Linked DNA regions of Bacillus pumilus. The protein of the gene in region 1 interacts with the protein of each later gene in a pairwise test. Links are inferred from orthologs where the notes say so. Each region holds a gene or a part of one and is shown on either strand. Other genes may lie near its edges.

What was found.
Region 2: the proteins of GKC25_RS01505 (region 1) and GKC25_RS06105 interact in binary tests that used the Bacillus subtilis proteins (3 or more experiments, as listed by UniProt). The link is inferred for Bacillus pumilus from one-to-one orthologs.

The regions. Positions count from the first base shown.
Region 1 is NZ_CP046128.1:269,181-284,489, forward strand. Bases 4,363-7,334 are described here. They hold GKC25_RS01505 (ATP-binding protein), read left to right. Parts: upstream 4,363-5,191; coding sequence 5,192-6,478; downstream 6,479-7,334. Other genes in these bases: GKC25_RS01500 (glutaminase), read right to left, coding at 4,363-4,674; GKC25_RS01510 (response regulator), read left to right, coding at 6,483-7,334. Outside these bases: GKC25_RS01475 (VOC family protein), read left to right, coding at 1-72; GKC25_RS01480 (hypothetical protein), read left to right, coding at 259-732; GKC25_RS01485 (DUF4288 domain-containing protein), read left to right, coding at 751-1,089; GKC25_RS01490 (alpha/beta fold hydrolase), read left to right, coding at 1,333-2,193; GKC25_RS01495 (alanine/glycine:cation symporter family protein), read right to left, coding at 2,233-3,660; more of GKC25_RS01500, read right to left, coding at 3,694-4,362; more of GKC25_RS01510, read left to right, coding at 7,335-7,424; GKC25_RS01515 (SEC-C metal-binding domain-containing protein), read left to right, coding at 7,616-8,701; GKC25_RS01520 (DUF4352 domain-containing protein), read right to left, coding at 8,755-9,795; GKC25_RS01525 (aldo/keto reductase), read left to right, coding at 10,250-11,179; GKC25_RS01530 (sensor histidine kinase), read right to left, coding at 11,211-12,176; GKC25_RS01535 (LytR/AlgR family response regulator transcription factor), read right to left, coding at 12,188-12,889; GKC25_RS01540 (ATP-binding cassette domain-containing protein), read left to right, coding at 13,051-13,791; GKC25_RS01545 (ABC transporter permease), read left to right, coding at 13,791-14,966; GKC25_RS01550 (hypothetical protein), read left to right, coding at 15,112-15,309. UniProt on the Bacillus subtilis protein: Member of the two-component regulatory system GlnK/GlnL that positively regulates the expression of the glsA-glnT operon in response to glutamine.
Region 2 is NZ_CP046128.1:1,228,708-1,243,892, reverse strand. The notes cover bases 1-2,848. They hold GKC25_RS06105 (MerR family transcriptional regulator), read left to right. Parts: upstream 1-1,183; coding sequence 1,184-1,513; downstream 1,514-2,848. Other genes in these bases: GKC25_RS06095 (LysR family transcriptional regulator), read left to right, coding at 2,191-2,848; GKC25_RS06100 (cupin domain-containing protein), read right to left, coding at 1,632-2,003; GKC25_RS06110 (hypothetical protein), read right to left, coding at 837-992; GKC25_RS06115 (hypothetical protein), read right to left, coding at 634-798; GKC25_RS06120 (MarR family winged helix-turn-helix transcriptional regulator), read right to left, coding at 1-274. Also shown: more of GKC25_RS06095, read left to right, coding at 2,849-3,054; GKC25_RS06090 (hypothetical protein), read right to left, coding at 3,165-3,563; mgtE (magnesium transporter), read right to left, coding at 3,665-5,023; GKC25_RS06080 (hypothetical protein), read right to left, coding at 5,528-5,668; GKC25_RS06075 (aminotransferase class V-fold PLP-dependent enzyme), read left to right, coding at 5,930-7,222; GKC25_RS06070 (PepSY domain-containing protein), read right to left, coding at 7,389-7,907; GKC25_RS06065 (PepSY domain-containing protein), read right to left, coding at 8,001-8,690; GKC25_RS06060 (HAMP domain-containing sensor histidine kinase), read right to left, coding at 8,758-10,107; GKC25_RS06055 (response regulator transcription factor), read right to left, coding at 10,111-10,797; GKC25_RS06050 (S8 family peptidase), read left to right, coding at 11,232-12,191; metE (5-methyltetrahydropteroyltriglutamate--homocysteine S-methyltransferase), read left to right, coding at 12,649-14,937; GKC25_RS06040 (nucleoside deaminase), read left to right, coding at 15,076-15,185. UniProt on the Bacillus subtilis protein: Transcription regulator that actives the transcription of genes required for nitrogen assimilation such as nrgAB (ammonium transport), nasABCDEF (nitrate/nitrite assimilation), ureABC (urea degradation) and gabP (GABA transport), during nitrogen limitation.

The DNA.
Region 1 (15,309 bases):
TTTGGTGCACTTCACGGACAAGTACAGGACCGCAAAAATGGGTTGATCTGGGTGCTGAATTATATGAAATAGATGAAGACAAAGAGCTAAATAAAGATCATGCAATGATATAAAAATAAAAAATGATTGTGGACACAGCAACCTCAAAAAACAATTCCCTTATATTTACCTTAAATCTATTGAATATCCAATTAATGTAATATGATATATAATTTGTTATTCAATTGAATTTCTAATAAACTATAAGGAGTATTGGACTTGATCAAAAAAATAATTTCCACACTACTAGCACTATCTGTATTTACTTTTGTTTTACAAGCACCAGCAAAGGCAACAGAAAACGAAAATATTGTGATTAACCCAAATGATTTAGTATCCTCTGAAGGAGAAATAAATCATGATCAACTTGCAGAAACAAAATTTGCAATTCCGATCCCTTTCTTCTTTATTCCAGGATTAGGACAAGTCGCAGTATTAGCAACTGGGGCTGTCATTGTAGGTGGTATGATATTTTCTTCAAACTCTTGGGAAGCTCAAGTTGTTAAACATCACAAAATGACAGCAAATGAATTCATCTCAAAAAACAGAAAAGGAAAAATAAGAGGTGAATTTCCAACAGAATATCTAAATAAAACCATTGATCAAATTAATAAAGATGCAAAAAAGGGTATCAAAAAAGCAAGAACAGCTAAAAAACTTTTAACTGATAACAGATTTAAAAAGAAAAAATAATTAAAAGGTGATAAATCTATGTATGATCTCTTTTCAGCAAAATTATTGTTTGAATCCATACCGTCTCCCAAAGTTAGACCTGATAAGATATTTGAAGAAAGAATCGTATTAATCAAAGCAAAAGATCAAGATGAAGTTAAAAAAATTATAGAAAAAAGTTTTCCAGAAGAAACATTTGGAAATGGGGATTACGGACAAACAACAAAAAAATTAGTAGCAATCCTAGATATATTTGAACTTGTAGACAATTTAGAAGAAGAACCACTTCACTTAAGTGAAGTGTATTGTCGTTATCTTTCATTTGATGAAGAAATATCTCCAAAAGAAGCAATAGAAAAATATTCTCTAGATAAATAAAAATCGTAAAAAAAGCAGACTGATTAGAGTCTGCTTTTTTAGTTATTTAGTCATTTAGCACAAATACATATCTTCTCTGTTTCTTTCGCAATAAGGCACCAATTCGCTGTTCAAGGATCCTTGGTCAAAATTCTAAGACCTTCACTATTGTGAAGGTTTTTTTGGGAGTGTTTTTATTTTCTGAAAAATGGAAAATATGCTATGTTGGAAGAATAAAAGAACAAGGAGAAGGGTGGCAAAGGGATGGAGCAAATTGAATTTCAATCGATCCAAACAAATGGTGTAACACTTCACACAGCAATGGCTGGACCTGAGGATGGCCCGCTGCTTGTACTGCTGCACGGGTTTCCTGAGTTCTGGTACGGCTGGAAGAACCAAATCATGCCCCTGGCTGAGGCAGGCTATCGTGTCGTCGTTCCTGATCAAAGGGGCTACCATTTAAGTGATAAGCCGGAAGGAATCGAATCCTACGTATTAGATCAACTGAGAGATGATATCGTAGGGCTGATTAAGACGCTTAGTCCGAATCAAAAGGCGATTGTGGGAGGTCATGATTGGGGAGGAGCTGTTGCTTGGCATTTGGCATCCACACGTTCTCAATATGTAGAGAAATTAATCATTGTCAACATGCCGCATCCGCGGGTCATGATGAAGGTTCTTCCGTTTTATCCCCCGCAGTGGAAGAAGAGCTCCTATATCGCTTTCTTTCAGCTTCCAAATGTGCCAGAGGCAGCACTTCAGGAAAATCACTTTCAAAAGCTGGATGAAGCCATTGGATTGACTGCAAGACCACATTTGTTCACGAAGGAAGATGTATTAAGCTACAAGCTGGCTTGGACGCAGCCAGGTGCCATGACCTCAATGCTGAATTGGTACCGCGCCATCAAAAAGGGCGGCTTTGAAAAGCCGATATCAAAACGCATTTTAGTACCTGTTCGCATGATCTGGGGGATGGAGGACAAGTTTTTAAGCAGAAAGCTGGCGAAGGAAACGATGAAGATTTGCCCAAATGGTCAGCTGATTTTTGTCGATGATGCTTCTCATTGGATCAATCATGAAAAGCCAGAAGTGGTGAACAAACTCATACTCGAATTTTTGAACTAAAGAAAAAAGCTCTGATCAGAGGACCAGAGCTTTTTTTATTTATCCGATTTGATTCTTTTTCAACGAAGCAGGTTCGTCGTCCCAGCATTCAATTTTCTCATTGTTTGGAACGGCATTTTTATAGAAGACAGGGTCCTTGCCTTCTTTTTTCTGTCTCGTATAATCCTTCAATGCTGCAAAGGCGACCTTAGACAGCATGGTAATGGCGATGAGGTTGACGATGACCATGAGTCCCATGAAGAGATCGGCTAGACCCCAAACGAGAGGAACAGTTGCAACTGCACCGAAAAGAACCATTCCAATAACGGCAATTCGATAGATGTTAAGCCAAATTTTGTTGGCACCAAGGAATTCAATGTTCGTTTCACCATAGTAATAGTTACCGATCAATGTACTAAAGGCGAATAGGAAAATCATGATAGCAAGGAATCCAGAGGCCCATGGCCCAATGTGCTGACTGAGTGAAGCCTGTGTTAATTCAATTCCTTGCAGGTTCGTTGTTTTGTACGCATCAGAGAATAGGACAAGGAAGGCTGTGCTCGTACAAATAATTAACGTATCTGTTAATACGCCAAATGCCTGGATTAACCCTTGTTTTACAGGGTGACTTGTCACGGCTGTTGCTGCTGCGTTAGGTGCACTACCCATACCAGCCTCATTTGAGAAGAGACCGCGTTTAATCCCTTGTAATAATGCCCCGCCTAGTGTTCCGCCAGCGAACTGTTCAAACCCGAAGGCATGTTTCACAATCGTACTGATGACACCAGGAAGTTCAGTGATATTTGTCACAATAACAAAGAATGCAATTCCGATATAAGCTAGAGCCAGTACAACGACAATGTATTCAGAAGCTTTTGCAATGGCTTGGATTCCCTTGAAAATGATTGCTGCAAAAATAACAGCCATTACAATACCGACTGTTAAACGGTCTAATCCAAAGGAGTTTTCAAAAGCGACGGTGATCGTATTTGATTGAACCGCATTAAAGACGATTCCAAAAGAAATTGTAATTAGGATCGCAAATAAAATTCCCATCCAGCGCTTGTTTAACCCTTTTTCCATGTAATAAGCAGGTCCACCGCGGAATCCTGTTTTATCTTTCACTTTATACACTTGGGCTAATGTACTTTCAACAAAGCTTGAGGCAGAACCGATAATGGCTACGATCCACATCCAAAAAATTGCCCCAGGTCCACCAATTGCAATGGCGATAGCAATCCCTGTGATATTCCCTGTTCCTACACGTGCCGCCATACTGATGGCAAATGCTTGGAACGGTGATATCCCCTCTTTTTCTTTTCTTCCTTCTTTCAGGACACGCACCATTTCTTTAATCATTCTCACTTGCAGGAAGCGTGTTCTATATGTGAAGTAGACCCCTACTCCAAGTAACAGAGCAATCACAATATAAGTCCAAATAAAATCATTTGTATTTGTTAAATAAGATAGCAAAGCTTTTTCGTTCATAACATCACCTCTTCGAATTCATGACTGTTCATTTTAAAAAATACTGAGATCCCACTCTTTGGCGAGCTTTTTCAGCATCATGACACCGGTAATACTATTTCCGCAATCGTCAATGGCGGGACCATAAATACCAATTCCGCAGCCTGTCTGAAATGGGAATTCTCTTCTTGCGCTTGGCGGAACGCAAGCCATAATTCCTCCAGACACACCACTTTTGGCTGGAACGCCTACGAAAGCAGCAAAATTACCAGATGCATTATACATGCCGCATGTCAGCATCAATGCCTTTGTTAGTCTTGCGATATCCTTTGGTATGACTTGGACCTGTTTAAAGGGATGGTAGCCATCACTTGAAATAATCAGTCCAATCAAGGCGATGTCCTCTGTTGTGACCTCGATGGAACATTGCTTTAAATACACTTCTAATGTCTCTTCGACATCTGATTCTAAGTAATTGGTTTCTTTTAAGTAATAAGCAAGAGCACGGTTGCGGTGCGCAGTTGCCCATTCTGATTGATAAACCTCTTCATTAACAGATGGACGCTTTCCTATTAAGTTTTCGATTAAATCGAAAATATATGCTAGCTTTTCTGTAGAAGTCTTTCCGGGAAGGATGGAGGATACGGTAATAGCTCCAGCATTAATCATTGGATTAAAGGGCTTCCCCGGTTTATGCATCTCAAGGCGGTAGATGGAATTAAATGCATCACCAGTTGGCTCTACATCTACCCGGTCCAAGACGTAAGGAACGCCTCTTCCTAAACAGGCAGCTATAAAGCTGATGACTTTTGAGATACTTTGCAGGGTAAAGGGAACGTCCCAATCACCATATCGTACAGATGATCCATCTGGGCCTATCACGCTGATACCAAGTTGAGAGGAATTCACTTTTCCGAGTGCTGGAATGTAGCCAGCATTCTGCCCGTTTTTGTAATACGGACGTATTTCTTCTGCCCATTGATCAACAGAAGACTGGCATGCGTGTTGTGTATTATTAGAAATTGCTGTTTTCATACGATTCCTCCAATCAAAAATCAAAAAGTACCCTATTGAATTGGCGGATGACAAAAAATGCGATCAAATAGGCACGAAAACATGTTACACATCTTCAAAGAACTTGTCATGCGCTGCTTGTACCACTCCTTTACACCTAAATATATGTTCAATTGAAGGCTTTGGCGGCGAAAAAACAAAAAGGGTTTTTAGTGAAAATTCAGAAAACGCTTACATATAGTTTCACTAAAATTGTTCATTTAATTTATCTTGGAAACTACACAATCTGACGAAAATCTACAGAAAAACTTACAAATAAAAATCGGTTTGTCGATGATTGTCTAAACAATTCCCATTATTGTAGACAATCACCAAAACGCTGAATAGCTGAAAGGTCACCATGCCGTCTCGGAGAATAGTCATAAAAAAGGATTTTGGGGAAAGAAGGAGCCGTGAAAATTATTTTTTTGCACATTGTGAAGAAAAGAGTCTCCTTGTATACTGTGGCTATGCAAAAAGGGGAAGGGATGTCAGTCATTTGAGTTTAAACCAGCTTGTCAAAAAAGACGCATTCATTTTAATTTTTATGGTGGTTATTGTGCCGCTTGCAGGAGAACTGAAGTTTTATCCTGTGAATGAGACGTTCCGGATCAGCTTTGGCGCACCTGCGTTTTTCTTTTGTTTATTACTCTTAAGGAAATCTAGACCGTTTTTGCCTGGGTTTTTAACAGGCGCAGCCATTGTGCTTTTTCGAGTAGGCTTAGATCTGATTCAGCATAATGCTGGACTGGCTGCATCATTTTATCAGCAATTCCCAAGTTTCTTCTTCTATTTTACATATGCTTTCCTGTTTTTTGCCGTCCGTACGGGACGTTTTAAACAGCGCTCTATTTTTATTGGGATCATTGGTCTCATGATCGAATTAGTAGCTGATTTTGTTGAGCTGTTTGTACAATTTTTAGTGTTTGGTACGACGATGACATTATCAAAGCTGAGTGATATGTTTCTCATTGCGTTTGCTCACAGCTTTGTGGTGATCAGCTTTTTTAATATGATGAAGCTGTACGAGGCACAATCAAGAGAGAAGCAGATCATGAAACAAAATGAGCATATGATGATGGTCATTTCAAATTTATATGAAGAAACGGTTCATTTAAAGAAAACGTTAAAACATACAGAGCATATTACGCAAGAATCATACAGACTTTATCGTCTGCTGCATGAACACGAAGCAGGCAAGAAAGTGAGTCAGGAGCTGTTGAAGCTCGCAGGAGAAATCCATGAAGTGAAAAAGGACAATCAGCGTATTTATGCTGGTCTTTCGAAGCTGATTTCTAAGGAAAATATGCAAGACTATATGAAGGCTGAAGAGCTGGTTCAGATTGTCATCCGCATTCAAGAGAAATATGCGTTATCTCTAGGGAAAAACATCTCTTTTACATCTGATATAAGGGGCATTCATTTGCATGATTACCATGTGTTCATTTTCTTATCGCTCATTAATAATTTAATGGCAAATGCGGTTGAAGCCATAAAGGATACTGGAATGATCTCACTCGTATTAAAAGGAAGTCATGATAAAATAGAGATTCGGATTGAAGATGATGGCCCGGGGATTCCTGAAAAAATGAGAGAAATTGTATTTGATCCAGGCTATACTTCTAAATTTGATGCATATGGAACACCATCAACTGGGATTGGATTATCCTATGTGAAAGAGTTGGTTAAAGAGCTTGGCGGTCAAATTAAAATCGAACAAAGAGAAACAAAGGGAACAGCTTTTCAGCTAATCCTTCCTATACAAAATTTAATACAGAGAGGGTGAGTGTATGCGGTTTTTCATTGCAGATGATGATCGTGCAATACGCTCGATTTTAGGACAAATCATTGAGGATGAAGATTTGGGAGAGGTCGTGGATGAAGCCGATGACGGAGTTGGATTAGAAGCACATTCATTGAACCTAAAAAACATAGACATCCTTCTGATTGACCTTTTAATGCCTGCTAGAGACGGCATTCAAACGATTCGTCATATTCACCCTGAATTCAAAGGTAAAATCATGATGATTTCCCAAGTAGAGGCGAAAGAGATGATGGCAGAAGCCTATGAATTAGGGATCGAATATTATATTCATAAACCTGTCAATCGAATTGAGATCGTCAGTGTGATTCGAAAAGTCATGGAGCGTATTAAGCTGGAGAAATCGATATATGATATTCAAGCTTCCCTTCGCCATGTGCTGCCGTTAGAGCCTGTAATTTCTCATGATACGACGGGTGCTGGGGCGAAAAAAAGGACGATGAAAGAGGCAGGGGAATTTCTCTTATCCGAACTGGGAATTGTCGGAGAGAGCGGATCTAAGGATTTACTAGAGATCCTGATCTACTTACATGAAACACAGTCAGCCAATTCTCATGAGGTCAATTTCCCGCCGCTAAAGCAACTCTTTATCAAAACAGCGGAGAGGAAGCTGGATGATGGGGCAACCGATGTCGAAGTGATGAGAGAAGTGAAAGCAGCAGAGCAGCGGATTAGACGCGCTATTCATCATTCCTTGAATCATTTTGCTTCACTAGGATTAACAGATTTCTCGAATCCTAAGTTTGAGCACTATGCGTCGAAGTTTTTTGACTTTACCGATGTCAGCCAAAGAATGAAAGAAATGCAGAAGACCTCTTCATCCGCAGGATCGACAGGCAGAGTCAATACGAAGAAGTTTGTTCAAATCTTTTATTTTGAAGCAAAGCAGTTATTTGAAGGAATGAGCTGAAGAAAAACTGTTGGAATGATTGGAGAAAATAAACAGAAAAAGACTGCTATTCCTATGATCTGTCGTGATCTTCATGTACCTTTGTTATTTAACTGATCATTCTGATTTTTCTTTTTTCTTGAAAATAAAACTCTCCTGTGCAATCGTTTGTTAAAATAGTGAGGTTAGACTAGAATGTCGGAGGTTTTATTTTGGGAAAAATTAAACGAAATGCGCTCTGCCCATGCGGAAGCGGAAAAAAATATAAACATTGCTGTGGTCAAAAGTCAGGCGGAGAACAAACGTCTGAGCTTGTGTTTAAGGAAGCTGTACAAGTTCAAAAGGATTTAATGAATTATGCTTTCTCTAAGCATCAGAGAGCCATTAATCAATTCATTAATGAGTTTTCTTTCCTTGCAGATATGGATAAAGAAACGCAACAAATTTCAGTTTTCCATTTAAGTGTATGGGGCATTTTCTTCCGTCCATTAACGGATCAGAAAGAAACCATCTTCCAAGAATTCCTGACAAAGAAAGCAGAGGATATTACCCGTCCGAAAACAAAACAAGTGGTTCAATCATGGACAGACATGGAACCATCTTTGCTTTTATTAAATGAAAAAACGGACGAGTCTCTTTACTTTGAGAATATGGTGACAGCGGAAAAGGTTGAAGTAGATGTAAAACCTGATCAAACAGTGCTTCCTGAAAAAGGAAGTCTCGTGCTTGGATTCCCTGTTCAATTTGAAGAAAAAGCAGAGTTTTTCATTCAATATACGATGTTTGCAAAAGAGTTTACAGATACGCTTCTTCTTCAAGTTCGTCAGCTTGTTGAAGCATATGAGGCAAATGGAGGAACGCGCAGCACATTTATGAGAGAATCATTCCCTGACGTGCTGAAGTGCATGTTTGCGAAGCAAGAAGTAGAAGAATCAGAAACATCTGCTCAAACAGAAGGCGATACAGGTCTAACAGCAGATCGCATGGACTGGGCAAGTGATGTTCAGCTGGAAACAGCTAAGCTGATTGAAGACGGAATGAAGGAACACGGGGACCAAAGCCTGACTGATGGCGCTTTAACTGTGTGGAAAGCCTATTGTGATCAGAAATCACCTGTAATCCGTAAAGCGGCATCATTTGCTGCGGGAATCGAATATTACATTCATTCACTTGCAAGCGATGCCCCGCTTTCTCAAGCGCAAATAGCGAAAAAGTATGGCATTAGTGCGTCTACTGTATCGAGCCGTTTTAAAGATATTGAAAAAGCGGTGAAAGAAGAGCAAGAGGCGACTGTATAGCATAAGAAAAGACGCGGCACCTTCATGGGCCAGCGTCTTTTTTTAGTTCATGATTATCTTGTTTTAATAAAACCGCTCATGTACTGCGATGTATTATAATCGTTGAGGTCAATTTTCCACTGACCATCCCCGTTACGTTTCATTTTCACTTCGTATTCAGCTGGGCTGGAGACTGGAGGAAGCTTTTCGAATTCAGATGCGTACATGTTTAAGCTTTTCTTATACAATTCTTCTTTAGAGCGGATCTTGCCGTTGTAAAACTCGTCTCTTTGCTTGTCTAGCTTGTCTTTTAAGTTAGAAGCATCAAGGCCTGTTACTTTAGCGACAACCTTCGCCTCGTCATCAGAGATGGTTTTTACACTTGTTTCTACTTTGGCTTTATCCTTCATGGTGTTTTGAATACGTTTGTACATAGACAGAATATCACGGTCACTTACTTCATTTCCGTAAATGCCGGCACTTCTTTTGAAGTCTTTCACAAACATGTCGTGGTATTTATTGACGACATCTGACTGGTTGTCACCCGTTAAATCTGCAAACTGATCGTTCTTTTTGTCAAAGACAATCATATCGGTATAAGCGGATAGCGCCTTTGCAGGGTTATCCAGCTTTTTCGCTGTATCCAGTATTTTGTTTCCATCTAGGTTGATTTCAATCGAATCACTGTTTTTCTTGATGCTGTCTTGGTACACGAACTGATATTTTTTCCCTTTGTCTACTAGGAAATAAAGAGCACCTGATTGTGATTTGCCTTTGTTCAATGAACCGAGGTCAAGACGGTCTTTACTGCCGTAAAATTTTAAATCAGTTACTTTGGCATCGTCCTGATAAAGGGAGAAGTCAGAGCTATATAATGAAAGAGCCTTGTCACCTTTGTTTGTAATCGTCAGGTTGACTTTTAGTACCAATTCATTGTCTCTTAGCGTAGTTGTTGAGTCTTCTGGTAACGTATATTCGTAGCTGTTGACTTTTACCTCTGCTGTTTTTGTTGATTTTTGATCAGTGTTGCTTGATTTTGCTGAGCTCTGGCAGGCTGCAGAGATGATCATCACGAATGAAATCATGAGGAGTGCACTTATTTTTTTAAGATTCACAGTTGATGCTCCTTTGCTTTTCTTTCGTCATTTCATTCCCGCTATCTGACTATGAAGAAAGAAACAGATAGAATGGTATATTCGGGTGTTAAAGGGGAAAATCTCCTTATGACGATTTGCACTTTTCATTCTATCGGAATTCAATCATGATGAGGAATAGGTTTTAGTCCCTATCTTTGAAAGAAATTTACACAAACATCTTTAATAAAAGGAATTTTTTAAGCCTAATATACTAGTTAATAAGAATTAATTTATAGATTTATCATGGGTTTTAAATGTTTTTTAGGTAAAAATTTTGAAGTGGAGGTGTTAATGCTTTCAGAGAGATGACTATATGTCCATTTATTTTCTCACCGTCCACCTCCCAGTTAATTTTCAGAGAGCAGGATACTTGAATGTTGAAAAGGATTCATGGGAAAATAAGGATGATTAAGCGGATAAGGGAGATGAGCTTTTGAAAAAGGTAACGCTTGGACGAACTGATTTACAGGTGAATCCGATAGGGCTTGGTACGAATGCGGTAGGTGGACATAATTTGTTCCCGAACCTGAGTGAAGATGCCGGACGAGAGCTTGTGGAGACGGCTCTTGATCAAGGTGTCAATTTCTTAGATTCTGCTTTTATTTATGGGCTGGGCCGTTCAGAGGAATTGATCGGTGAGATCATTGCCAAAAGAGGCGGCAGAGAAAACCTTGTCCTTGCGACAAAGGGGGCTCATAAAGAAGTAAACGGACAAATTGAACTGGATAACAGCCGGGACTTTTTAAGAGAGCAGGTCGAAAATAGCCTGAAACGACTGCAAACAGATAATATTGATTTATACTATATGCATTTCCCGGACGGCCGGACGCCGCTGGAAGAAGTAGCAGGCACATTAAAGGAATTGAAGGATGAAGGAAAAATCAGGGCAATTGGTGCATCAAACCTTGATTTCGAACAGCTTCAAGCCTTTAATCGAGATGGCTACTTAGACGTGCTTCAGTCGGAGTATTCTCTGCTGAAACGTGAGGCAGAGCAGGATCTTCTCCCATACTGTGTCGAGCATCGTATTTCCTTTATTCCGTATTTCCCGTTGGCGTCAGGCCTGTTGACTGGGAAATTTACGAAGGATGCGACATTTGATGATATTCGAGCAAAAGACCCGCTTTTCCAAGGCGAGGCGTTCCTTCAAAACCTCGAAAAAGTAGACAAGCTGAAGGCAATTGCACAATCAAAGAACGCTGAAACGGCACACGTCGCACTGGCTTGGCTTTTAGCGCAGGAAGGCATCGACGCCATCATTCCAGGTGCAAAACGAGCTGAGCAAGTTCTGCAAAACTTAAAAACAAACGATGTTCAATTAACAAAAGAGGAAATCAATCAAATTGATCACATTTTCTCTTAACATAAAAAAGGTGCCTAGCTGCACCTTTTTTTTATGACATCGTGAGGGGGATTTTGATGACGAGCCGCAAATTTGGAGAACGGTAAGTGAAATCAAGTGTACCGTCTGCCTTTTCAACAAGCTGATGAATGATATACGTCCCCATTCCTTGATGATCGCCGCCTTTTGTCGAGCGGCCATAGGTTTTGAACAAATGGTCTAACACGTGTTTTTCCATTCCTTTTGTGCTGTTCTCACAATGGATTAAAAAGAGCCCGCTCCGAATAGAGGTCGTGATTGAGATGCTTCCCTCGTTCCCGGCTTGCTTCGCTTCAATCGCCGCATCTAGGGCATTATCAAGCAGGTTGCCAGTAAAACTAACCTGATCCGCCTTAGAAAAGGGAAGCGATGAAAATGGTGCTTGAAGGTCTAGTGAAAGGGCAATGTCCTCTTTTTCAGCCCGCTCAAAAAAGGGGTGCAAGGTTGAGGCCAAATAAGCATTTTCTCCTTTAATCCATGGGAAATGTTTCACGTATTGCTGAATCAAATCCTTGATCTCATGTTCGTCGTTCGACGTGGAAAAGGCATTTAAATGTCTAGCTGTTTCATGATGTTTACTGCGCAGCTCAAGCAGCAATTCATTGGTTCTTGATTCTGCGTTGATCAGCTCTTGAAGCCGTCCATTTAACCGTCTCTCCGTCTGCATCATCTTCAATGAAAGGATATCTGCTGTCATGATGATCATCAAAGCCAAAAGAGAGCTCAGCCCATTTCCTTGCGTCAGAAAAAGGGAAAGACCTGCACAGGTGAAGAGCACAAAAGCGCCCAGCATCACATAATCACTCACATGAGGCAAAAACCTTTTGTATATGAAGAATGTATAAAGACAAATCACACAAAAGGTGAGGAGCCACAGCACCCCAGATGATAGCGGCAGAAAAGCTTCAACAGCTGCGTGAAATGCAAGACCTAGCCATATGAGAGCATACATGCGGAATCCAAGATAGAAATCGTTCACGTTCGTTCTCCTTAAAAATAGTATTTCTTAAAGTATTCTAATTGCTGCTTGGTCATCATGGCTTTTTTATCCGTACCTTCAAAAGACACGATAAACGAATTTTTGGCATACGCCGAGAAGTTCTTGATGTAATGAATATTGATGATAAACGATCGGTGGGAGCGGATAAAATCTTTTTCAGCCAGATCGCCCTTTAACTCGTTTAATGTCTGATATGTCTGGATATCTCCTGTTGTTGTGACAATGGTGGTTGACCGGCCTGTTCGCTCAACAAAAATGACATCCTTCTTTTGCAGCACATGAATATCTGACTGCTGCTTAATGAGAAGCCGTCCATGAATGCTTTTCTCCTGCTTGGTGGACAGATAGCGATCTAAGGATTTGGCAATTCGATCGGCTTGGTAGGGCTTCATAATATAATCATGAACATTTAAATCAAACGCATGGACCGCATATCCACTGTTTCCTGTCACAAATACAACATCGACATTCAGTGCGTGAGAGTGAATGAGATCCGCTAATTCATAACCGGACATTCCGGGCATTTCAATGTCTGCGAACAACAGATCAATGTCTCCCTGTTTGACCTTCTTATATGCATCCTCTGCTGACTGCGTGACAAAGACAATGTCTACAGCCTCCATTCTGCCCACAATGGCATGCAGCTTTTCTAAATCTACTCGGTAATCATCAACGAGACCTACTTTTATCATAAAAATCACCTGTGACTCTTCTTATTATTTGTCTATTTTACCATTTGTTTTTTTAAAATAGATCATTTCAAGACAGAAAAAGGACGTTTCGCGACATTTTTATGTCAGAGAAGCGTTATTTTTTCTATCATAGACTTAGAAAGTTGAAAGGGGCGAACCAAATGATTACTCTCAGCGATTGCAGCTGCTGGTTTAAAGATAAGAAAAAAGTCGTGAAAGCAATGAAACACATGACGTTCTCCGTGAAGGAAGGGGAAGTCGTTGGTATCTTAGGAGAAAATGGTGCAGGAAAAACCACATTATTGCGCGCCGTAGCCACATTATTAGAGCCTACGCACGGAACAGTCACTGTCGCAGGCTTTGATACGGTGAAAGAAGCAACTGAAGTGAAAAAGCGAATTGGTGTTTTGTTTGGCGGTGAGACAGGGCTTTACGATCGTTTGACGGCACGAGAAAACCTTGAATACTTTGGCAAATTATATGGCTTAGATCAGCATGAAATCAAAGCAAGAATAGAGGATCTGGCAAAGCGTTTTGGGATGAGACAATATATGGATCGCAAGGTGAAAGGATTCTCAAGAGGAATGAAACAAAAGGTGGCGATTGCTAGAACCTTGATTCATGATCCTGACATTATTTTATTTGATGAGCCGACAACAGGCTTAGATATCACATCAAGTAATATTTTCAGAGACTTTATTCATCAGCTCAAGCAGCAAAATAAAACCATCCTTTTTTCAAGCCACATCATGGAAGAAGTCAGCCAGCTTTGTGACAGTGTCATGATGATTCATCAAGGAGAGCTTGTGTACAAAGGGACACTTCCAGAATTATATACACAGGAACAAAGTGATGACTTGAACTATATCTTTATGTCGAAGCTCGCTAGGGGGATTTCATAATGTGGAAAACCGTATTTTTAAAAGAAATGACAGATGCACTCAGGGACCGAAAAACCTTACTCTTAACAGTGCTGATTCCTCTTTTGACGATGCTTGGACTGGTGTTCTTTTATGAAAGCATGATTGCAGATCCAGGGGATGAAACCTATACGGTCGCAATCAATGAAAAGCTTCCAACTGAAATGAATCAAATGATCAAAGAGGTCAAAAACCTCACGCTTGAAACATTTGATGACCCGCAGCAAGCTGTCAAAGAAGGGAAGGCGAATGCTTACCTGGAAATGCCGAAAGAGGCTGACGACATGCTTCAGCATCAAAAATCATTTGAGATTAAAATTCATGGGTACACAACAGATGATGATTCTGTCATAACGGTTCAAATGCTGCAATCCTTACTGGAGCAGTATCAAAACCAAGTCGTAGAAAAGCGTTTAGCAGCTGATCAAATTAATACGTCTGTTATTCATCCATTTCAGGTGCAGGCCGTTGATGTAGAAGAAGGCGATGAAGGGGAAAATGGAATGACCGCTATGCTTTTGTCGATTCTCCTTCCGATGATTTTGGTGACCTCCGTTATCTCAGGAGCTTTGCCAGCTGCGCTTGATATTGTAGCGGGTGAAAAAGACCGGAAATCCATTGAAGCGTTGTTCCTGACACCTGCCAGCAGACTTCATATTCTCATAGGAAAATGGCTTGCTGTCTCTATGTTTGGTATTTTAAGTGGAATTGTAGCAATCGGTATGCTGCTTCTATCCACGCTGCTCTTTACAGAAAAGCTAAAACAAGCACTGAACTTTGGTGATCAAATGTGGAGCATTATCGCCGTCATGTTTGCGGCACTTATCATCTTCTCATTCATGGTATCGATGATTGAACTGCTACTCAGTGTCATTTCAGGCTCAGTCAAAGAAGCGCAGTCGTACATGTCCATGATCATTACATTAGGTGTGATCCCAATGTTCTTTACCATGAGAGCAGGTGCTACGCAGCTAGATACGTACTACTTTGCTGTCCCATTCCTTAATATTCATGCATTGTGTAAGCAATTGATGTTTGGCATCATCGATCCGATGTCCATCACTCTGACACTCGGCTCCTCAGCCCTCGCAGTCGTCATCTTGTTTGTCATCGTGAGAAGCTTGTTTATGAAAGAGAAATGGATGCTTGCGAAATAAAGAAAGTAAAACTTGTAGATTATTCTACAAGTTTTTTTATATCCAGAGATTCATATAAAAGAGGTTCACGATCGGGTTAAAGAAATGGCATAATAGAAGAGAACTTACATTATTATCCTAATTTGATTAAAGAGGTGATTGGTGTATGTCTTATCAAACAGATGACGATGATGTGCTAGAGTTATGTAATATATATGCTCAACAAACACACCATTTTGAAGCGTTTATTTTGGGGAACAGGAAAGGGTTATTGGAATTAAGAAAAGCAATAGATGAAGCGTTAGAAACGGGCAGTTCCGTTGCACATTTATATCCATCTGATTTTGAAGGATACGAAACTTAT
Region 2 (15,185 bases), 970 kb from region 1 along the record:
CCTGCTCTCTTTCAATGAAACCATTTCGTTCTAATTTGTCAATTACGTACGTCACATTCCCGCTGACAAGCAGGAGTCTTGAGCCGATTTGCTGAAGTTTTTGAGCACCTCTTGTGTACAGCAATTCAAGAACGGCAAATTCAGTTGGATTAAATCCATGCTCTTTGCTGTCTCTAATACTGTGTTCTGAAACGCTTTTAAATGCTCTTGCAAATACCTTGTAAAGTGTCATTGAACGTTCTACTTCTTCTTCATTAAACGATAGTCTCATCACATATCTACCTCTTATAATATTTTTTTAACTTCAAGGCTTTCTTGCGGTGCAGTTGGAGCCTTTCGTAAAAAATAGAAGTACGTTTTTGAAAACCCTTTCAACCACATAAGTGACTCCATTCGTGTTATGTATAAGATTTCGATATAAACTTTTAAAATCCTTCTTATTTTTCACAATCATCTCGAAAAAAAGCTTTTTTAGCAAACCATCAAGATGCGACATAGTTTAACATAATCTGTAAAGGAACTGCGTTTCCTTACACTGTATTCGTCAAATTTCTACAAAATTCAATATTGCTATAATATTAAGCACGCAAAAAAAGAACCCTTTATGTGACATACGCACATTTCAAGGGATTTTCACAAATTACGCTCTGTTTTGTTGAAAAAGAAGTGATACTCTTTTTTTAAGTCACTAATTGTCATGTTCTTGGCCGCATCAGGGCTGTAAACTCCTAATGAACAGAGCTGCTTCGTATAATAATGTCTTTCCTTTGCTAAAGCTTCTGTTAAGATACGCCGCACCGATTATCCCCTCCTATCAAGTGATCTGGACCAGGTGCTTATGAAGAGCTTTTATACAAATCATTTTGTACGGCTCTTAGAAGAGCATGTGCATTCTGACCTGCCGCCTGCATGAATCGCTCCAGTAATTCATCCCTCTTCATATCTAATGCGATGATTTCTTTTGCCATACAGATGATCTGTGTTTGCTCCATCATTTGCTCCTCCTCCTAGTTCAACTCATCATCATTATATGCACGCGCAACACTCATTTCACATTTGTTGTTATCTTTCCTTCCATTGTTTTTTCATTTTTTCGTTTTTGTGTTATATTTTCTGACAAATGATAGGTTTTTTTCCTTCTCGTTCTGTATAATATGAAGAAAAGACTTGCAGGGGTGAGTATATGACGCAGGAAGATGTTTCTTATAAAGATAAAAAAGTCATTTCAATCGGGATTGTCAGTGAATTAACAGGGCTATCCGTCAGGCAAATCCGATATTATGAGGAACGCAGACTCATCTACCCCCAGCGCTCAACAAGAGGCACGCGTAAATATTCTTTTTCTGATGTAGAACGTTTAATGGACATCGCCAACAAACGAGAAGACGGTGTGCAAACAGCCGAGATTTTGAAAGACATGAAGAAAAAAGAACAGGCATTAAAAAGCGGACAATATAAGAAAAAAATGCTGGAAGGCCAGATTAACGCACACTTCCGGTACAAAAATCGATAAACAAATAAAGATTCGCTTACTCTTTAAAATTAAAGACAAGTGAATGTATGATAACGTAGTAAAAAGAGACAGCGATTGCTGCCTCTTTTTCAACTAAAGCACCTGTTAAGTGCACGATCTAGTGTTCATCCATTCGTTCAGGAATCGAAACAGTTCGTTCATTGACCACATTCCCCGTGTTTAGAGTCGTTTTTGGTTCAATTAATAGCAAATGAACTTCTTCTTCAGCAATTGGCTGATGTTCAATTCCTTTAGGAATCACAAGAAACTCCCCTTCATTAAGAGCTATTTCTCTATCCCTAAAACGGATGACTAGATTCCCTTTACATACAAAGAACATTTCATCCTCGTCATCATGGTGATGCCAAATGAATTCACCCTTAATTTTTACCATTTTAATGTATGAGTCGTTCAACTCTCCACTTATTCTAGGATTCCAATAAGCATTTATTTGCAAAAATTTCTCTTGGATATTAATCTTTGAAATCAATAAATTCCCTCCTCATTTAATTGGAAACGCCTGTTTTATCTTTTCCTAGCTAAAATTTCCTATCTCTCAATTCTCCTCCTCATGATAAATCTCTTATATCATTAAGTTTACTTATTCTATTGGATCACGTAAAATCAAAAAATAGTGTATAGTTCATCACAATTTGCGATGCAAAAGGAGCGTTATTTTGGATATTAAATCTTTGGAAATATTTAAAGCAGTAGCTATTGAACAAAGCATTACAAAAGCTGCTGAGAAATTAAATTATGTGCAGTCGAATGTCACTGCACGAATCCAACGTCTTGAACAAGAATTAGGTGTTCCTCTTCTCTATCGATATCACAAGAAGATATCCTTAACGCCTGCAGGACGTGAACTGTTGCCATATGTAAACAAATTACTCTACGATTTTGAAGAAGCGATAGAGGCAGTAAAGCTTTCCTCTACTCCGCGGGGAACTTTACACATCGGATCTATAGAGTCAACCGCTTCTACAAGATTGCCAATCATTTTTACAGAATATCATAAGACATTTCCACAAGTAGAATTGAGCATGTATATGGCACCTACTGTAGATCAGGTTAGTGCTATTCTTAACTACAAGGTAGACGGTGCATTGGTTGATGGGCCAATTCTTCATCCGGACATTATTGAGTACCCTGTATTGGAAGAATCACTTGTTCTGATTACAAGCTACTCCCGGGAGGAATTCCAGGTAGAATCAATTTTACATGAACCATTGCTTTCGTCATTCGCGCATTGCATCTATTTGGGGCGTTGGCAGCGATGGTTAGAGAGCAATGGCTTTGCTTCGATGAAGGTAATGGAATATGGCACTTTAGAGGGCGTGCTTAAATGCGTTGAAAACGGGCTAGGAGTCACCGTATTACCAAAATCTATGGTTGAAGCTCGGATGCAAGGCAGATTTACCTGTCATCCATTACCGGAACCACATAGAATCGTGCCCACTGTGTTTATAAGGCGCCGCGATTCGTACATGACCAGTGCCCTCTCACGATTTATGGAGTTAATGGGCATAACTCATATGTGATCAGGTCATTTGTGGTAAAAAAGAGGATAGATAGAGCGAAGTTCTTTCAGCTCTTCTATCCTTTTAAATAAAATCATTTTAGCTTATACCTTGTCTTTTAATAAAATTTTTCATTGAGAGGAAGCATCAGTTCCTTCAACGACCCCTACAAAGTCAATCCGTACACCGCCTTTTTCAGGATCTTCTATTACCCGCAGGGCAAGTGCCTTTTTCTTCCCTGTTTTTTCATCTTCGTAATTCGCATGAAAGACATGAATGCTGGCTTCTTCTAATTGAAAATCTTCATAAGAAAGCGTCTCTATGCCCCATTCCTTTTTCAGCTTTAGAATGTCATTTGGGCTTGGGACAGCGCCTTCAACATAGATGTTTTCTATTTTTCGTTTATTTCCTTCGGTAATCGCTTCAATCATATGCTCTGCTGCCACAAGTCTTCTGTCTTTCCCCTCGTCTTCCCTTGAACATGCACCTAGCAAAACAATGCACATTAAAATGAATAAAAACTTCTTCATTTTTCTCTCCCACCTTCTCCTTAAAATGTAAAGGATGGAAGCGCTATATGCAATCTTTATTCAAAAAAGACTGTAAAACGTAACGTTTTACAGTCTTCTTGCTACATCAGTGTATGAAGGAATGCTGTTGCAATTCCAAAATAGATCAGTAAGGATAGAATATCATTCAATGTTGTGATCAGCGGGCCAGATGCAATGGCTGGGTCCACGTTTAATCTGTGTAAAATAATCGGCACGACCGTACCTGCCATTGTCCCAATAATCAGTGTTGCAAGCAGTGAGGAGCCGACAACAAAACCTAAAATCATATTGCCCTGCCACACCATTGCGACGACTGTAATAATAATGGAACAGACGATCCCAATGTAAATACTTGTTCTCAGCTCTCTAAAAATAAGACGCATAATGGTTTTTTTCGTTAATTCTTCTTTTGAAAGCCCTCTAATCACGACGGCAAGAGACTGTGTGCCTGTATTCCCTGTCATCCCGGCAATCATCGGCATGAAGAACGCTAAAGCAACGACTTGCTGAAGGGTATCTTCAAAATAATTTAAAATACTGCCTGAAATCAGCCCAATGAACAAGAGCAAAATGAGCCATGGAAGACGGCGGTATGCCGCCACAAATGCCGGCGTATCGAACGTAATATCTTTACCAGAGGCAGCAAACTTCTCATAGTCTTCGCCTGCCTCTTGAATGACAACATCAATGATATCATCGACTGTAACGATTCCGACTAGGACATTGTTCTCTTCCACAACAGGAATGGCAAGAAAATCATACCGTTCAATCAGCTTTGCGATTTCCTCCTGATCTTGAAAGGCTCCAACAGCAATGACTCTTGTAAACATGAGATCCTGCACCTTTTCATCCGGTTCACCTAAAATAAGGTCACGGTATGAGAGAACGCCTACAAGCTGTTTTTGATCATTAATCACATATAAATAGTTGATTGATTCTGCAATTTCAGCAAAGCTTTTCAGCTTCACAACGGCATCCTGCACCGTATAATGCTGAGGAATCCAAACGTACCGGTTGGTCATGATCCGTCCCGCTGTCTCAGCAGGGTAATTCATAAGAAGCTGGACGGCCTTTGATTCCTCTGCTTCCATGTTAGATAAAAGCTGATCCTTTAGCTCATCCTCCATCTCATCAAATAAGTTGGCTAGATCATCGTTATCCATTTTGTTTGTGACGAACGTAGCTTTGTCTTTCCCTACTTTTTCAAGAACGATTTCTTGGTATTCCCGCTCCAGCTCACCCATCATTTCTGTCACGTCATCGACTGGTAAAAAGCTAAGGAAGCGGCCGCGGTGTTTTTCTGGAAGCTCTTTAAATAAGTAGGCCATATCATATGGCTGAAGTTCTTCCATGATGTTTTTAAATTCTTTGCGTTTTCCATCTCTTAGTAAAATAATGATGCGTAAAATGAGTTCATCATACGTAATATTTTGTATCATAGCTGTTACCTCCCCAAAGTCAGGAGATACCCGAATCCCTTAGAATGTGCGGGGGTCAGGATCTCCTCTATCTGATGTCTCAATCTGATCTTTTGACATATTCTCTATGTGTCTCGAATCGGGATGATCCATCCCCACACCTCCTTTTCCCATAAAAAAGCACCTTCAACCGAATGAAGGCGCTTTGTAAGCATGACAAATAAAACACTTGCTCCTTCAATCGTAGAGCTTTAGCACTGTATGGCATAGGAAAAATCCAGCTGCATTAAAAATCACCTTATGTCGATGATTTCTGTTGACCCATTGGCGTCTTTGGACATTTTTGGGCAGCAGCGTATCTCCATACAGGAGCCTCACCTAACGAAGTCTCATATTGTTGACACACTGAGATTACAGAAAAAGCGCAGTGATGTCAATAAGCAAGATGCCAAGTTTCCTCATGTATTCGCTTACTTTTGAAAAAAAGAGCGATAGACAAAGTAAACCATCGCCCTTTCATGTCTTTTATTCCTCTTCTGGCTGATTCATATCCTCTTGGGAGAGGAGATGAAAGGAATCATGCAAAAACAAAGCATATCCTTCTCCATCAGGATGCGGAACATATTCCGCATGGTCCATTGTCTGCTCTTCTTCTTTTTTCTTCATATTCTCTCGCCTCCTTTCCCGTAGTTTGTCCCAATGAAAAAACCTTACACATGAAAGTGTAAGGAGTGATTAGTATAAAACAGCTGAACTCATAAAGGTGCGGCGAATGTCACATTGACAATGCGCTGACAACTGTCGCTTTAGCTAAAAATGAAATATTGTTTACAGAAAAAAAGGATCTCTCTGATTAGGGTACAACCATTGATTGATAACACAATGTATAATACTAAGTATAAGAATTGAATATTGGGGGATAAGATGATGAACCAAACTAACCTGAACATGCACATTTCAAATGATTTATTAAAAAAAGTAAGAGAACAATTTTTATATATTGATGAGGACCCTATCCTAAAAAAGGAACGCCTTTTTTTTGATAATGCAGGTGGTTCCCTTCGTTTAAAACAGGCAAATCATATATTTTCAATCATTGATGGCATCCCAGATTGTTCTGAAAGAAATCATAAAACAGCAAAACACTTGATTGATATCCAGAAAAAGGGGATTGTTGATCTTCAAACCATTTTTAACGTGAAACAAGGAAGCTTCGCTACATATCTGACAGCGTCACAAGCTATCTTTGAGACTACGGGTATCATTGCAGAACATATTAAAGGAACAAATATTGTCACAACATCCTTAGAACATCCAGCAGCTTATGACGCAGCTAGTTTTTATGCAAATAAATTAAACAAGGAGCTGAGAGTGGCCAAGTCTAATCCTTTAACAGGTGGAGTGAACGTAGAAGACATCTTGGCATTAATCGATCAAGATACTGTTCTTCTAAGCGTCATCTATGCTTCGAATATCTCTGGTGCTATTTTAGACATTGAACAAATTGTACAAGAGGCAAGAAAAAAGAAGCCAAACTTATTTATCATGGTTGATGCCGTTCAACATGCACCTCATGGTTTAATTGATATTGAAAAAACCCCTGTTGATGTGATAAATTTTGCCCCATATAAATTTTTTGGTGTTAGAGGCTGCGGGGTTGCTTATTTATCGGAAAGAGCTGCTCTTCTCCCTCATCATAAGTTAAAAGGAAAGAAAGAAACTGAATGGGGTCTAGGAACTCCAGCACCTGCGCATTATGCGGCTATTAGCGCAATTGTTGATTATGTGTGCTGGCTTGGAAGTCATTTTACAACAGTGAATGCCAGACGACAGTTATTCGCAGCAGGTATGGAAGCTATCGGAAAACAAGAAAGGGCTTTATTAAAAATAATGCTAGACGGGACACCCAACGTAAAAGGGCTAAGAGAGATCGAAGGAGTGACCGTGCATCTTGATTACCGTGATTTATCAAAAAGAGATTTCATCGTGGCCATATCGTTAGAAGGAACAAACCATGAAGATGCAGTAAGAGAATATGAACAGCACGGTGTGATCGTATATGAAAGGTTGAATACAAGCATTTATTCTAAAAGGATGCTGGATTCCTTTGGAATTAAAGGGGCTATTAGAATATCACCTCTCCATTGTCATAATATTCAAGATATTGAGACATTTTTAAGAACAACTGAAATGATAAGCAATCAACATAAAAAGCATTAACATGCTTGGTGTACAGATACATGGAAGTACCCTATTCAGTTTAAAAGATGATATTCATTTGTACTTGTATACAATCATTTAAGCAAAAATAGCGGTCTGAACCAGCTATCCATGATGGATAAATGGTTCAGACCGCATACAAATTTATCTTAGGATTGCTGGCGGCTTAATCATCCCATTCTTGCTTCAGGATTTTGCCTGTTTTAGCGGAAATCTCAAAATCAACTTCCTCGCCGTTTGGTGTGGTGATTTCGACTTCATACAAGTACACACCATTTTCTTTATCTAAATCAGAATCTGTGACTGTTCCTTTTACTTTTGCAAGGGCAATTTTTTCAGCCTGCTTTTTAGTGATTTTCACATTCTGTTTCTTTTCTTTGACTGGATCATTCAGCGCTTTTCCTGTTTTGGCATCGACATATACTTTATATTCAAAGCCGCCTTTTTTAATCTCGACCTCATACACCCATTTTCCTTTTTTACGCTCAAGATCGACATCGTCCACATACCCTTTCACCACTTTTAGGGCTGCTTTTTCAGCTTGTTTCTTTGAGACAAACGATGATTTCTTTTGCACCACCTGCTCGGCGTGTGCTGTTTGATTTGTATTTTGCGCTTGAAGTGTGAAACCACCTGCGACAAGAGTTCCTGTTAATGCTGTAGCTACTAGTACTTTTTTCATCATGTTCATGTCCTCCTCTGTTTGATTTCTCCTTTATCTTAAAGAAAGAAGATGATAAAGGAAGGAAAGAAACATGAGAAAATCATGAGAAAAGGATTAGTTTTCGTACGTAATACCTTCAATGTCTCCTGTATATGCGTTCACAAGCACCTCTGCCTCTCGCCCGTCAGGCAAATCCAGCTCCACCTCAAAGACAAGCATACCGCTAAATGTTTCAAGATCTGCATCATCCACTGTCCCTCCGACTTCTTTTACCGCAATTCGGATGGCTTCTTCGACCGTGATTTTTGTCATTTTCTTTTCTTTAGAGGTTGGGCTTTTCTTTTCTGCTACAAGCACCTTAAACGTTTGCTTGTCGACATCGACTTGATATAATTCTTTTTTTGATTGGATCGTAAAGATAAAACGATCTGACTTTTCTTTCTTTTGGATGACAGTACCGCTTACTTTTTTAACAGCCGCTTCCTCTGCCTGGAGCTCAGCATTTTTTTCATTTGGCTTTTGATAGCTTTTGATCTGTCTGATTTCTTTCATTTGACCGCTTGCAGAAGATGCAATGATTTGATAGATGCCATTTGCATTTTCCAGCGTCAATGTATAGTCCTGTTTATGATTGATTAAATCAATATTTGTAATGTTTCCATTGTAGTCTTTTGCGATGATTTTTTTGATTTCTGCTTCACTTAATATTTTTTGATCAATGGTTTGAATCATGAGCATTGCAAAGGCAGCAAGAACGACGAGACATCCTGCGAGCGCAAGCACCATTTTCGTTTTTCTAGACATGCAGCGCCTCCTTCCTATTTCCTATTTTATAAGGAGGAAATGAGAAATTGATGAGAAAAGACCTATTTTATTTCTTAAAAAGAATGGTCATGGTTGTCCCTTCGCCGATATGACTGTCCACCTTCAGGTCGGCCCCGTGCTCTTCCGCAATTTGCTTCGCAATTGAAAGACCAAGTCCGGTTCCGCCCGTCTCACTGTTTCTTGCTTCATCCACACGAAAAAAGCGGTCAAAGATTTTCGGCAGATCTTTTTCTTTTATGCCAATCCCATGGTCAACGACTGAAATAAACGGTTTCTCTCCCGCCCATCCGCATGTCACATCAACTGGCTCTGTACTATATTTAACTGCATTATCAATCAAGATGGTCAAAAGCTGTTTGATTTTCTCTTCATCCCCCTCAGCGACGAGCGGCTGATCTGTTTGCACAAGAGATTGAATGGTTCGATTGGTTGCGACTTCAAGTGTATGACATACCTGCTTGCATAAATGACCAAGATCAACTGGCTTCATGTCCAAGTAAAGCGGCTGACCATTTTTCGCAAGTGTTAATAATTGATCTGTCAGCCTTTTCATTTTTTTCGCTTCATCATGAATCGCTTGAGAGGATTCTTCTATCACTTCTGGACGTGTCTGTCCCCAGCGTTTTAGTAAATTGCTGTAGCTCATAATGACGGTAATCGGTGTCTTCAATTCATGAGAGGCATCATGCAAGAATTGCTGCTCTTTCTCATAATGCTTCTCGAGGATTTCTGACATTTCATTAAAGGTTTGTCCCATTTGATACAATTCATCCTTTGAATCGCCTGCTAGTTTGATTCGCTTAAACGCCTTCTCCTTCATACTTGCCTTCATGGTGCTCGTCATTCTACTAATAGGGCGTACGATTTGTTTTGTTAAAATGTGGCCAGCAAAATAGGAAAGCACTATAATTAAAACGCCAGCAGCGATTAAAATCATTCTTAATAACGCCAAATTTTCTTCCGTATTTTCGATTTCTTCATATACTTGAAGCGACACAATCTCTCCATTTGTCCAAATGACCGGAATTGCAGCGAACGCAGTCATATGCTTGTTGTATTCTTTGATTTCTGCTGTCTGCCCAGATTCATATGTAAAAGGCAGTGAACTAAACGTTGACTCCTTTGTGACAGTCAGCTTTGATTCACCCGTTTCTGTCACGACACGGATCATGCCATTTTGGGGCAAGTACGCTTTCAGCAGCTCCGAGGATGGAAGACCCTCTTCTTCTGATTTTTTTAAAGCAATGGCAATATTTTCAGCGACCTCAGACAGCCGGGACATATCTTTTTGCGTCAAGGTTATCGAAAAAATAAAATAAATGGCTGTATGAAACAGAAGCACCATTAAAAACAAGGACAACGATGTATAAAGCTGGATTTTATTTTTTAATCTCATTCTTTATCCTTTCATCACATAACCCACACCTCTCACTGTGTGAATCAGCTGTTTTTCGAATGGGTAATCGACTTTTTTCCTTAAATAACGAATATAGACATCCACTACGTTTGTGTCACCGAAGTAATCAAAGCCCCAAACGGCTGTTAAAAGCTGATCTCTTGTGAGCACTTGCTGCTGATGCTTCAGCAAGTGGACAAGCAGGTCATATTCTCTCGGTGTGAGCTCAAGCATTTGCCCGGCCCTTTGTATGTCTCTTGTTTTCTCGTTGACGGTCAAATCTGCTATGCTAAGCTCTGTTTCCTTTTCTTCTTGCGCCTTTATATTCAACCTTAGCTGCGCACGAATTCGCGCTAATAATTCTTCTATGTCAAAGGGCTTTGTAATATAATCATTCGCCCCAAGATCGAGGCCGCTTACTTTATCAGGCACACTCCCTCTTGCTGTTATCAAAATAATAGGTGTCGCTGTATTTGTCTTTCGAACCCTTCTCAGCACTTCAAGACCGCTTAATTCTGGAAGCATGACGTCAAGCAGCACCAAATCGAAGCTTTCCTCTTCAAGAGCCTGGAGTCCATCCATTCCTGTCTCTTTGACTGTCACCTCATATCCTTCATATTCAAGCTCTAGTGACAGCACCCTTGCAATTTTCTTTTCATCTTCGACTACGAGTATCTTCCCTTTGTTCATCTCTATCTCTCCTATCTGAAAGGCAAGCTTGTCTTTCCATTATTATATGTTGTCTTTCGCATTTGGAACAGTCACAATCTTCACGTCTATTTTTTATGAAAGAAACATTTATTTTTGAACAAAAACTTTTTATATCGCATTTAATGCTTGATTTCCTTGTTTTTTAGTTTGCCTCTTTTAGTCCTTTTCACCCATTTTCATCTGGACAGGTGCAAGCTCACTATGCAGCATATCCTCCTTTTTCATATGATATCAAGAGTTTTCCTCAAAAGCTGAGTTCTTTCGTCAAGAAGTGAGGAGAACTGCGCTTTTGATAATAGATTGATTATTTGAAAAATTATTACAATTGACCCTTTCCGATCAAAAGTTTCTTTTATACAATAACATTACGCAGCCTGAATCTACTTTGAAAACAAAATAAGGAGGGCTTTCTTATGAAAGGTGAAATTCGCTTAATTCCGTATGAAGTAAAAGCCAATGTGATGGAAGCGAAAGAGACGCCGGAAAGTATTCAGGAGATTAAAGCACCCGAACTTTGGTCAAGTGGCTTCAAAGGAAAAGGCATAACCATTGCTGTCCTTGATACAGGTTGCGACACGGGGCATCCCGACTTAAAAGATCAGATTATCGGAGGCAAGAACTTTACCGATGATGACAACGGAGATGCTGAAAATGTGAAAGACTACAACGGGCATGGCACCCATGTAGCAGGGACGATTGCTGCAACAGATCAAAATGGTGGAATTTTAGGGGTTGCCCCTGAAGCTAAGCTGCTGATCGTGAAAGTTCTTGGCGGTGAAAATGGCAGCGGGAAATACGAATGGATCATTAATGGCATCAACTATGCCGCTGAGCAGAAGGTGGATATTATCTCCATGTCTCTCGGTGGTCCAAGCAATGAGCCCGCCTTGCAGGAAGCCATTCAAAACGCGGTGAAAAGCGGTGTACTTGTTGTGTGCGCAGCAGGAAATGAAGGGGACGGGGACGAGCGTACGGAAGAGTTCTCCTACCCAGCAGCATACAATGAAGTCATTGCCGTCGGCTCTGTTTCCCTTGCAAGAGAATCCTCAGAATTTTCTAATGCCAATAAAGAAATCGACCTCGTCGCTCCAGGAGAAGATATTTTATCCACTCTCCCAAACCATAAATACGGCAGACTCACAGGCACCTCAATGGCAGCCCCTCACGTAAGCGGTGCACTAGCCATTATTAAAAATGCCGAGGAAGAAGCGTTCCAGCGCAAGCTGACAGAGCCTGAGGTCTATGCTCAGCTTGTCAGAAGAACCCTTCCACTGAAGCAGTCGAAAGCCCTCGTAGGAAATGGATTTTTATATTTAACTGCGCCTGATGTCCTTTTAGAAAAAACATTGGAAGCAGATCTTTTATCTCTATAGCTTGAATAGAGGTCCTGAGAATAGATTGAATTTTCTCAGGATTTTTTTAATTAAAATTATTCAAAATTTACTTTGACGAAATGAAGTGGACGTTATATAATCGAACACAATAAATTCATAGTTTGAGAGTCGGTAATTCGATCATACGTCGAATTTTAATTGGGAAGACCGGTGAAAATCCGGCGCGGTCCCGCCACTGTGAGTGAGGAGAGCTTTTCTCATGAATCCACTGTCATAAGGATGGGAAGGATGAAAAGCTTGCAGATTCACCAGCCAGGATACCAGCCGCTCTATCACATCAAACCCCCTACGGTTGATAGGAGATGTCGGAAAAAGCGTCAGTTATGCTCACGCCTTATTTCGCACACACATTTTGTCTTTTTAAACCAGACATTTGCCCTCATCAATCTTCGCCATGAGTGTAAATGTCTTTTTATATTTAGAGGAGGAATTGGAATTGACAATTGTTAAAACAAGTAATCTAGGTTTTCCGCGAATTGGTTTAAACAGAGAATGGAAAAAAGCACTTGAGTCTTATTGGAAGGGTCAAACAGACCGCGAAACCCTCTTAAGCACACTGGATGAACAATTTTTAACAGCCATTAAAAAGCAAATTGATCAACAAATTGATGTTGTTCCTTCTGGAGATTTTACCTTCTACGATCACGTGCTCGATACTGCTGTCATGTTCAATTGGATTCCAGAGCGCTTCCGCAGCTTGAAAGACCCACTAGATACATACTTTGCGATGGCAAGAGGAACAAAAGATGCTGTCTCAAGTGAAATGACAAAATGGTTTAATACAAACTATCACTACATCGTTCCAGAATACGAAAAAAGCACCGAATTCAAACTCACACATAACAAACCGCTTGAAGCTTACGAAAAGGTGAAAACGGCGTTTGGTGTTGAAACAAAACCTGTTGTACTTGGTCTTTATACATTTGTCTCACTTTCTAAAGGCTATGAACCAAATGAAGTAAAAGAGATTCAGCAGCGTCTCGTGCCGCTTTATACTCAGGTTTTAAAAGAACTTGAAGAAGCTGGCGTCAAATGGGTTCAAATTGATGAACCAGCACTTGTCACCGCTTCATATGAAGACGTGAAAGCCGTAAAAGAAATCTATCAAACGATTAAAGAAGCCGTACCTGCCTTAAACATTCTTCTTCAAACATACTTTGATTCAGTAGATGCCTATGAAGAGCTTGTCACATATCCTGTTGAAGCCATCGGTCTTGATTTTGTCCATGATCAAGGACGCAATCTTGATCAAGTGAAAAAGCATGGCTTCCCGAAAGATAAAATTTTAGCAGCAGGCGTCATTGATGGAAGAAATATTTGGAGATCAGATCTTGGAGAAAGATTGTCATTCATTTCTGAGGTCATTGCTGACGCTCAGCCGAAGGAAGTATGGCTGCAGCCATCAAGCAGTTTGCTGCATGTACCAGTTGCAAAACACCCAAGCGAACAGCTTGAAGAAAAACTATTAAACGGACTGTCTTATGCCACTGAAAAGCTGGATGAATTAACAACATTAAAAGAAGGCTTAACAAAAGGAGCCGCAGCGATTGAAGCCGCCATCAATGAAGCCAAGCAAGCACTTCTTACTTTAAAAGAATTTGCAAAAGGAACCAATGCGGATTTCACAGCAGAACGCAACAATCTTTCATCGAAAGACTTTAAGCGTCCAGCTGCCTTTGAAGAGCGCCTTCGTATCCAAAACGAATCTCTTGAACTGCCGCTCTTGCCAACAACAACTATTGGCAGCTTCCCGCAGTCTGCTGAAGTGCGCAGTGCTCGTCAAAAATGGCGTAAAAATGAGTGGACAGATGCCGAGTATGATGAATTTATTAAGAAAGAAACACAAAGATGGATTGATATTCAGGAGGAAATTGGCCTGGACGTTCTCGTACATGGGGAATTCGAACGTACAGACATGGTTGAATACTTCGGTGAGAAGCTAGCCGGATTTGCCTTTACGAAATTTGCTTGGGTACAATCCTACGGATCACGCTGCGTGAAGCCGCCAATCATTTATGGAGATGTCGAGTTTACAGCGCCAATGACCGTGAAAGAGACGGTTTACGCACAAAGCTTAACGGAGAAAAAGGTCAAAGGAATGCTGACAGGACCTGTCACCATTTTAAACTGGTCTTTCCCAAGAACAGATATTTCCCGGAAAGACATTGCCTTCCAAATCGCTTTCGCATTACGTAAAGAGGTAGAAGCGTTAGAAGAAGCAGGGATTCAAGTTATTCAAGTGGATGAACCTGCGCTAAGAGAAGGTCTTCCACTCAAAGAAAGTGATTGGGCAGAATATTTAAACTGGGCAGCAGAGTCGTTCCGACTATCAACATCATCTGTTCAAAATGAAACGCAAATTCATACACATATGTGCTACAGTAACTTCGAGGATATTGTCGATACGATCGAAGACCTTGATGCCGACGTAATTACGATTGAACATTCACGCAGTCATGGCGGATTCCTCGATTACTTAGAAAAGCATCCGTATTTGAAAGGACTTGGACTTGGTGTATATGACATTCATAGCCCGCGCGTTCCATCTGTCGAAGAAATGAGTCAAATCATTGATGATGCGCTGAACGTATGTCCGACAGATCGCTTCTGGGTGAATCCTGACTGTGGTCTAAAAACGAGACAAGAGCCTGAAACCATTGCTGCTTTGAAAAACATGGTGACGGCTGCTGAAGTCGCTCGTAAAAAGCTGGCGCAGCATGCATAATTGATTCCCTCTCCCCTGCCGAACATGGCGGGGGTTTTTATGCGCAGATTGTCCTGTTTGACCATCTACTAGGATGTTTCCTTTTCTAGCATGATTCGTTTATACTAGAGAAGTCAGTCGAACAAAGGGAGGAAGACAATGAATCACGAAGATTTTTTACAACGTGCAATTGATCTTGCAATAGAAGGAGTCAATAGTGGTACTGGCGGCCCTTTTGGAGCAGTCATTGTCAAGGATGGACAGATTAT